Regions from separate parts of the Uniformispora flossi genome, predicted to be linked through region 1. Evidence: predicted binding sites of a transcription regulator. Region 1 holds the regulator's gene; the other holds the start of a gene.
What was found. Region 1 encodes HspR, which represses chaperone genes until heat shock. Its sites were predicted from a motif close to TTGAGNNNNNNNNNCTCAA; they were not measured.
Positions count from the first base shown of each region.

Region 2: the regulator HspR is predicted to act here: its motif matches at 1,489-1,507, upstream of lon (endopeptidase La).

Region 1 covers NZ_JBMULZ010000005.1:165,520-168,920, forward strand. The annotation lists gene clpB (ATP-dependent chaperone ClpB) at 1-568, opposite strand, end outside; gene ACPA54_RS13370 (pyridoxamine 5'-phosphate oxidase family protein) at 746-1,183, shown strand; gene ACPA54_RS13375 (hypothetical protein) at 1,286-1,627, shown strand; gene ACPA54_RS13380 (heat shock protein transcriptional repressor HspR) at 1,686-2,177, opposite strand; gene dnaJ (molecular chaperone DnaJ) at 2,179-3,357, opposite strand; gene grpE (nucleotide exchange factor GrpE) at 3,395-3,401, opposite strand, start outside.
Region 2 covers NZ_JBMULZ010000001.1:325,989-329,389, forward strand. The annotation lists gene lon (endopeptidase La) at 1-1,449, opposite strand, end outside; gene ACPA54_RS01460 (DUF4279 domain-containing protein) at 1,641-2,099, shown strand; gene ACPA54_RS01465 (hypothetical protein) at 2,100-2,429, shown strand; gene ACPA54_RS01470 (MerR family transcriptional regulator) at 2,484-3,305, shown strand; gene ACPA54_RS01475 (HdeD family acid-resistance protein) at 3,340-3,401, opposite strand, start outside.

The DNA.
Region 1 (3,401 bases):
GGCGGATCTCGGCGTCGCGGCCGATCACCGGGTCGAGCTTGCCGTCGCGGGCTTCCTGGGTCAGGTCGCGGCCGTACTTCTCCAGCGCCTGGTAGGTGCTCTCCGGGTCCTGCGACGTCACCCGGGCGCTGCCGCGGACCTTGGTGAATGCGTCGAGGAGCGCCTGCGGCCCGGCGCCGTGCGCCTTGAGCAGGTCGGCCATCGCGCCGCCGGACTCGGCGACCCCGACGAGCAGGTGCTCGGTCGAGACGTACGCGTCGCCGAGCGCGTCGGCGCGGCTCCCGGCGTCCTCCAGCGCGGCCAGCGTCTCGCGGGCGAGCTGGGGCGCGGACACGGTCGAGCCCTGGGCGCGGGGCAGCCGGTCGAGCGCCCGGTCGGCCTCGGCCTTCACCCGGGCCGCGTCGACGCCGAGCGCGGCGAGGAGCGGCACCGCGGTGCCTTCGGGCTGTTCGAGCAGGGCCGCGAGCAGATGCGCGGGCTCCACCTGGGGGTGCCCGGACACCGCCGCCTTGCGGACCGCCGTGGACAGGCTTTCCGCGGCCTTCGTGGTGAGCTTGTTGGCATCCATGTGCGCGACGCGACTCCTTTGCTGACGACGACGGGTTTGCGTTGCTGCCTGGAACAACGCCGGCCAAAGTTGAGTGTATTCCGCTCAACTTTCTGGAGGGAGAGAAACACGGCCCGATTTTCCGGCGCCGACGACCCCCGCGGCGGCCGCCCGGCAGGCCCCGGTTACCGTCGCCGCATGACCACCGCCGCGACCGCACCCGCCGGAACCGACCAGGCTTCCGAGTCGCCCGACGCCTCCGAGGCCTACGCGGCCTTCTGGCGCGAGTACCACCTGTGCACGCTGACCACACTCCGCCCGGACGGCACCCCGCACGTCGTCCCGGTCGGCGCGACCTACGACGCGGAGACCGGCATCGCCCGGGTCATCACCAGCCGCACCAGCCGCAAAGCCCGCAACGTCGCCGCCGCGGGCCCGGCCGGCGCCCGGGTCGCCGTCTGCCAGGTCGACCGCGCCCGCTGGGCGACCCTGGAAGGCATCGCCGTGGTCGTCGACGACCCGGCCGCGGTCGCCGACGCCGAACGCCGCTACACCGAGCGCTACCGCACGCCGCGCGCCAACCCCGACCGGGTGGTCATCGAGATCCGGGTAACGCGCACGCTCGGCCGCGGCTGAGCACCCACCATCGGGCGGCACCGGGCCTCCCGGCAACCGTCCCCGCGGCGTACAGTCGCTCCGGTCCGGCGCACGGCGGCACACTCGGGCGGGAGATCGGCAATGGCGTGGTGGAAACGCGGCACGGACACCGACCCGACGGCGGTCCCCGCCAGGCGGGCCTCCGCCGAACCCGCGCCCTCATCCGTCGCATCCCCGGAATCCCCGGACCCCCCGGAATCCCCCGAGTTCGACCTCGTCCGCCGCGGCTACGACCGCGCCCAAGTCGACGCCCGCGTCGCCGAGGTCCAACGCGCCCTGGCCGGAAGCCGGTCCACCGTCGACACCGCGCAACTGCGGGCCGACGGCGCGGCCAACGGCCTCACCATCGTGCGGCGCGGCTACGACCGCACCCAAGTCGACACCTGGTTCGCGGACGCCGCCGACCGGCTCGGCACCCGCTGAGACCCGGAGTTACCCGGCAGCCCCACACGCCACCCCCGCAGCGACGCGCGACACCGGTTCAGTCCCCGCGGCCCCGCTTCGGGCGCCACACCACCAGCGCGGTGCCCTGCGGCTGCACCCGCACCAGATCGCGCCGGTAGGACGCGTGCACCGCGGCCTCCCGCTGCGCCTGCACCGTGCCCGCCTCGGCGACCTGCGCCTCCAGCTCGGCGACGCGCATGCGCAACGCCTCGACGTGGTTCTCCAGTTCGAGGATGCGCTTGATACCCGCGAGGTTGATGCCCTCCTCCTGGGAGAGCCGCTGCACCTCGCGCAACTGCACGATGTCGCGGGCGGAGTACCGCCGCCCGCGACCGGCCGCCCGGTCCGGCGAGACCAAGCCGAGGCGGTCGTACTGGCGCAGCGTCTGCGGGTGCAGACCGGACAGCTGGGCGGCGACCGAGATCACGTAGACCGGCGTGACATCGTTCAGCTCGTACGGCCCGCCGGGCCCGAGCCCGCCGCGGCCGCCCGGAACTCCGCCCCGCGGCCCCCCTCCGTCCGCTCTCATGTCACGCTCCCTTCGCGGCTTCCATCAACTTCGCGCGCGGGTCCTCCGTCGACGTGGCGACCCGGTAGGCCTCCAACGCTTCCAGCGCCTTCGCATCGAGGTCCTGCGGAACCAGCACCTCGACCGTGACCAGCAGGTCGCCCCGGGTGCCGTCCTTGCGGGCCGCACCGCGGCCCCGGACCCGCAGCGTCGCTCCGTTCTTGGTACCCGCCGGCAGCTTGAGCGTCACCGGCGCGCCGCCGAGCGTCGGCACCGTCACCTCGGCGCCCAGCACCGCCTCGGGGAACGTCACCGGCGCCGTCACCGTCAGGTTGTCGCCCTTCCGACCGAACACCGGATGCGGACGCACATGCACGACCACGTACAAGTCGCCCGCGGGCCCGCCGCGTTCACCCGGCGCACCCTTGCCCTTGAGCCGGATCCGCTGCCCGTCCTGCACGCCGGCCGGCACCCGCACCTGCATGGTGCGCGCGCTCTTGGCCCGCCCGCTGCCGTGGCACACGATGCACGGGTCGTCGACGATCAGGCCGCGGCCCTTGCAGTCCCGGCACGGCTCGGAGAACGCGAACCCGCCCTGGTTGCGGCTGGTCTGCCCGGTGCCGCTGCACGTCGGACACGTCCGCGGCATCGTCCCGGCCGCCGCGCCGGTCCCGTTGCAGTGCCGGCACGCCTCCGAACTCGTCAGCCGGATCGGCACCGTCGCGCCGTCCACCGCATCCGAGAAATTCAGCGTGACCTCGGACTCGACGTCCTGGCCGCGCCGCGGCGGCTGCTGCCGCGCACCCGTACGCCCGCCGCCGAACAGGCCGCCGAACAAGTCGCCGATGCCGCCCGCCCCCGCGCCCCCGGCGCCCTGCCCGGCGGCACCACCGCCGAACAGGTCGCCCAAGTCGAACGGGAAGTTGCCGGCGCCGGCCCCGCCCGGCGCACGGAACCCTCCGTTGCCGAACAAGGCGCGGGCCTCGTCGTACTCCTTGCGCCGCTTCTCGTCGGCGAGCACGTCGTAGGCCTCGGAGATCTCCTTGAACCGCTCCTCCGCCTTGACGTCCCCCTTGTTCGCATCGGGGTGGTACTCGCGGGCGAGCTTGCGGTACGCCTTCTTGATCTCCGCGGCGCCGGCGTCCTTGGGGACGCCGAGAACCTTGTAGAAGTCCTTCTCCAGGTAGTCCTTCGTACTCACGGCGCCCCGCCTCCCTTCGTGGTGTCCAGCCCCGTGCTCAGCCG
Region 2 (3,401 bases), on a different contig from region 1:
CAGCACGTTGGCGGTGGCCAGGAACACCACGTCGGACAGGTCGAGTTCGACCTCGAGGTAGTGGTCGCGGAACGTGTGGTTCTGCGCCGGGTCCAGCACCTCGAGGAGCGCCGCCGTCGGGTCGCCGCGGTAGTCGGAGCCCACCTTGTCGATCTCGTCGAGCAGGACGACGGGGTTCATGCTCCCCGCCTCCTTGATCGCCCGCACGATGCGGCCCGGCAGCGCGCCGACGTAGGTGCGCCGGTGCCCGCGGATCTCCGCCTCGTCGCGGACGCCGCCGAGCGCGACGCGGACGAACTCGCGCCCCATCGCCCGCGCGACGGACTCGCCGAGCGAGGTCTTGCCGACGCCGGGAGGCCCGACGAGCGCCAGGACCGCGCCGCTGCGCCGCCCGCCGACGACGCCGAGACCGCGCTCCTCGCGGCGCTTGCGCACCGCCAGGTACTCGACGATGCGTTCCTTCACGTCGTCGAGTCCGGCGTGGTCGGCGTCCAGGATGCCGCGGGCGCCGGCGATGTCGTACGCGTCCTCGGTCCGCTCGTTCCACGGCATTTCCAGGACGGTGTCCAGCCATGTCCGGATCCAGCCGCTCTCCGGCGAGGCCTCGGACGCGTGTTCGAGCTTGTCGACCTCCTTCAGCGCGGCCTGCAGCACCTTCTCCGGCAGGTCCGCGGCCTCGACCCGGGCCCGGTAGTCCTCTTCCTCGCTGCCCGGCGTGCCGTTGAGTTCGCCCAGCTCCTTGCGGATCGCGGCGAGCTGCTGCTTGAGCAGGAACTCGCGCTGGGTCTTCTCCATGCCTTCCTGGACGTCCTTGCGGATGGTCTCCGCGACGTCCAGCTCGGCCAGGTGGTCGCGGGTCCAGCCGACGACCTTTTCCAGCCGCTCGGTGAGGTCGGTGGTCTGCAGCAGGTCGATCTTCTGCTGCTGGCTCAGGTACGGGGCGTAGCCGGCGTTGTCGGACAGCTCGCTCGGGTCTTCGATCTGCTGGACGAAGTCGACGACCTGCCAGGCGCCGCGCTTGCCGAGGATGGTGGTGACCAGCGCACGGTACTCGCGGGCCAGCTCCTGGTCCTGCTCGGTCGGCTCGGCCTCGTCGACGGGCGTGGCTTCCACCCAGAGCGCCGCGCCGGGTCCGGTCGTGCCGGTGCCGATGCGGACGCGGGCGGTGCCGCGGACCACGACGGCGGACTCGCCGCTGGGCAGGCGGCCGATCTGCTCGATGACGCCGAGGGTGCCGACCGCCGGGTAGTGCCCGTCGTCGCGTGGCACGAGCAGCACGCGCGCCTGGCCCTTGCCGGCCCGGATCCCGGGCAGCGCCCGGGCGGCGTCGACCGCGGCGCGGGTCTCGGGCTCGTTCAGCTCCAGCGGCACGGCCATACCCGGGAGCACCACGATGTCGTCGAGGGGCAGCACCGGGAGGGTCAGGATGCCGGAGGTGGTGTCGCTCATTACGGGCTCCCAGGGTCGGAGTCGGTTCGTTCGTTGCACTTGCGCTGCCTCGACTCAAGAAAAAAGAGCCCGCGAACATTCCCGCCGCTCCCGCGACCTCTGATCGCCCACAGCGAACACGCCCCACAGAGGTCCCGCCTGGCACACACGTTCGAATCATGCTCACCCGTTGTCGGAATACCCTCACCCGCATGCAGGTCGACCAGTACGTCTATTTCGCGCTCAAAAGCCGCAGCACCCCGGCCGCCGCCATGACCGCCTTCCTCGGGATCGAGCCCGACGAGGTCATGGTTCGCGGCACCAAGCTGCCCTCGCCCCCCGTCCCGGTCGTGCACGCCTGGATGGTCGTCTGTCGCGAGCCCGGTCGCCGCGTCGACCACCAGGCCGCCTGCGTCCTGGCCCGCCTCATCCCCCACACCGAGCGCATCGCGGACCTCGCACGCCGGCTCGACGCGGAGGTCGAGGACGGCGAGGGCTCCGCGGTGCTGGAAGTCGTGCGCTACCTTCGCCCCACCGAGGACACGCCTACCGCCGCCAATCTGCTCGGCTGGTGGCTCGACCGCGACGCGCTCGCTTTCCTCGCCGCCACCGGCGCCTCGCTCGACGTCGACGAGTACGACATGACCCCGGGCCCGGACGAGGAGCCGTAGATGGCCATCGCCAAGACCGGCTCGCGCCGGATCGTCGTCGACTCCGTCGCCTACCGTTGGCGGCTGCGGGGGCGCCCGAGGTACTGCCGGGCGCTGGGCTGGACTCCCTGCGCCTACGCCGTCGCCCTCGACGACGACCCCGGCGCCGTACTCGTCGTCCGCGCCGCAGGACCGCATCCGGGCAATTGGGTCGGTCGCCGCGGTTCGCCGGTGCTGCCCTCCGACGTCGCTCGGGCCGTCCGGACGGCTTTGCGGCGCGGCTGGGAGCCAGGGGCGGCGGGGCCGCAGTTCCGGCTCGATCTGTCGCACGGGTTCGTGGCGTCGCTGTGAGTCCTGCCGTCGGCTTGACTCTCACACCGTGTCAGGCCCTCTGCTGAAGGTGTCATGTTCGGAATCGGAGACTTCGCCCGGCGTGGTCAGGTGTCGGTGCGCATGCTGCGGCATTACGACGCGATCGGGTTGCTGCCGCCGGCGTTCGTCGACCCGGTCAGCGGCTACCGCTCCTACTCGGCGGCGCAGCTTGCGCGCCTCAACCGGCTTGTCGCCTTGAAGGACCTCGGGTTCACGCTGCAGCAGGTCGGGGCGATCCTCGACGAGCGGGTGAGCCCCGAGGAACTGCGCGGGATGCTGCGGTTGCGGCGGGCCGAGCTGGCGGCGTCGGTGGCGGCGGAGGCCGCGCGGTTGGCGCAGGTCGAGGCGAGGCTCCGGGCGATCGAAAGCGAGGGTTGCATGTCTGCTGCGGACGTTGTGGTGAAGCCGGTTCCGGCGGTGCGGGTGGCCGAGCTGCGGGCGGTGGCGGAAGGCCACGAGCCGGCGTTCATCGGGCCGGTGGTCGGTCCGCTGTTCGCGGAGCTGGCCGACCGGCTGTCCGCCGCCGGGGTCACGCCGGTCGGGCCGGGCATCGCGTACTACGAGCCGACCGGCGACCGCGGCGCGGTCACCGTGCACGCGGCGCTGCCGGTCGGGGCGGACGTCGCGGCCAAACGAGCCTTCGAGGTCGTCGTGCTGCCCGCGATCGAGGCCGCGACCCTGGTGCACCAAGGGTCGATGGACGACGTCATGCCGACCGTGCAGGCGCTCGGCGTGTGGCTGGAGGAGCACGGCTACCGGTCGACGGGTCTGCCGCGCGAGGTGTACCTGGACGTTCCGGACGATGTCGCCGGGTGGGTGACGGAGCTTCAGGAACCGGTCGTCCGCGGCATCTGACCGAGGGACGGCACCGGCGGACGGCACCGGCCTCCTACCGCCGGTGCCGTCCGCCGGTCTCGTCGTCCGGGCCCGCGCCGAAGGACTTGCGGAGGG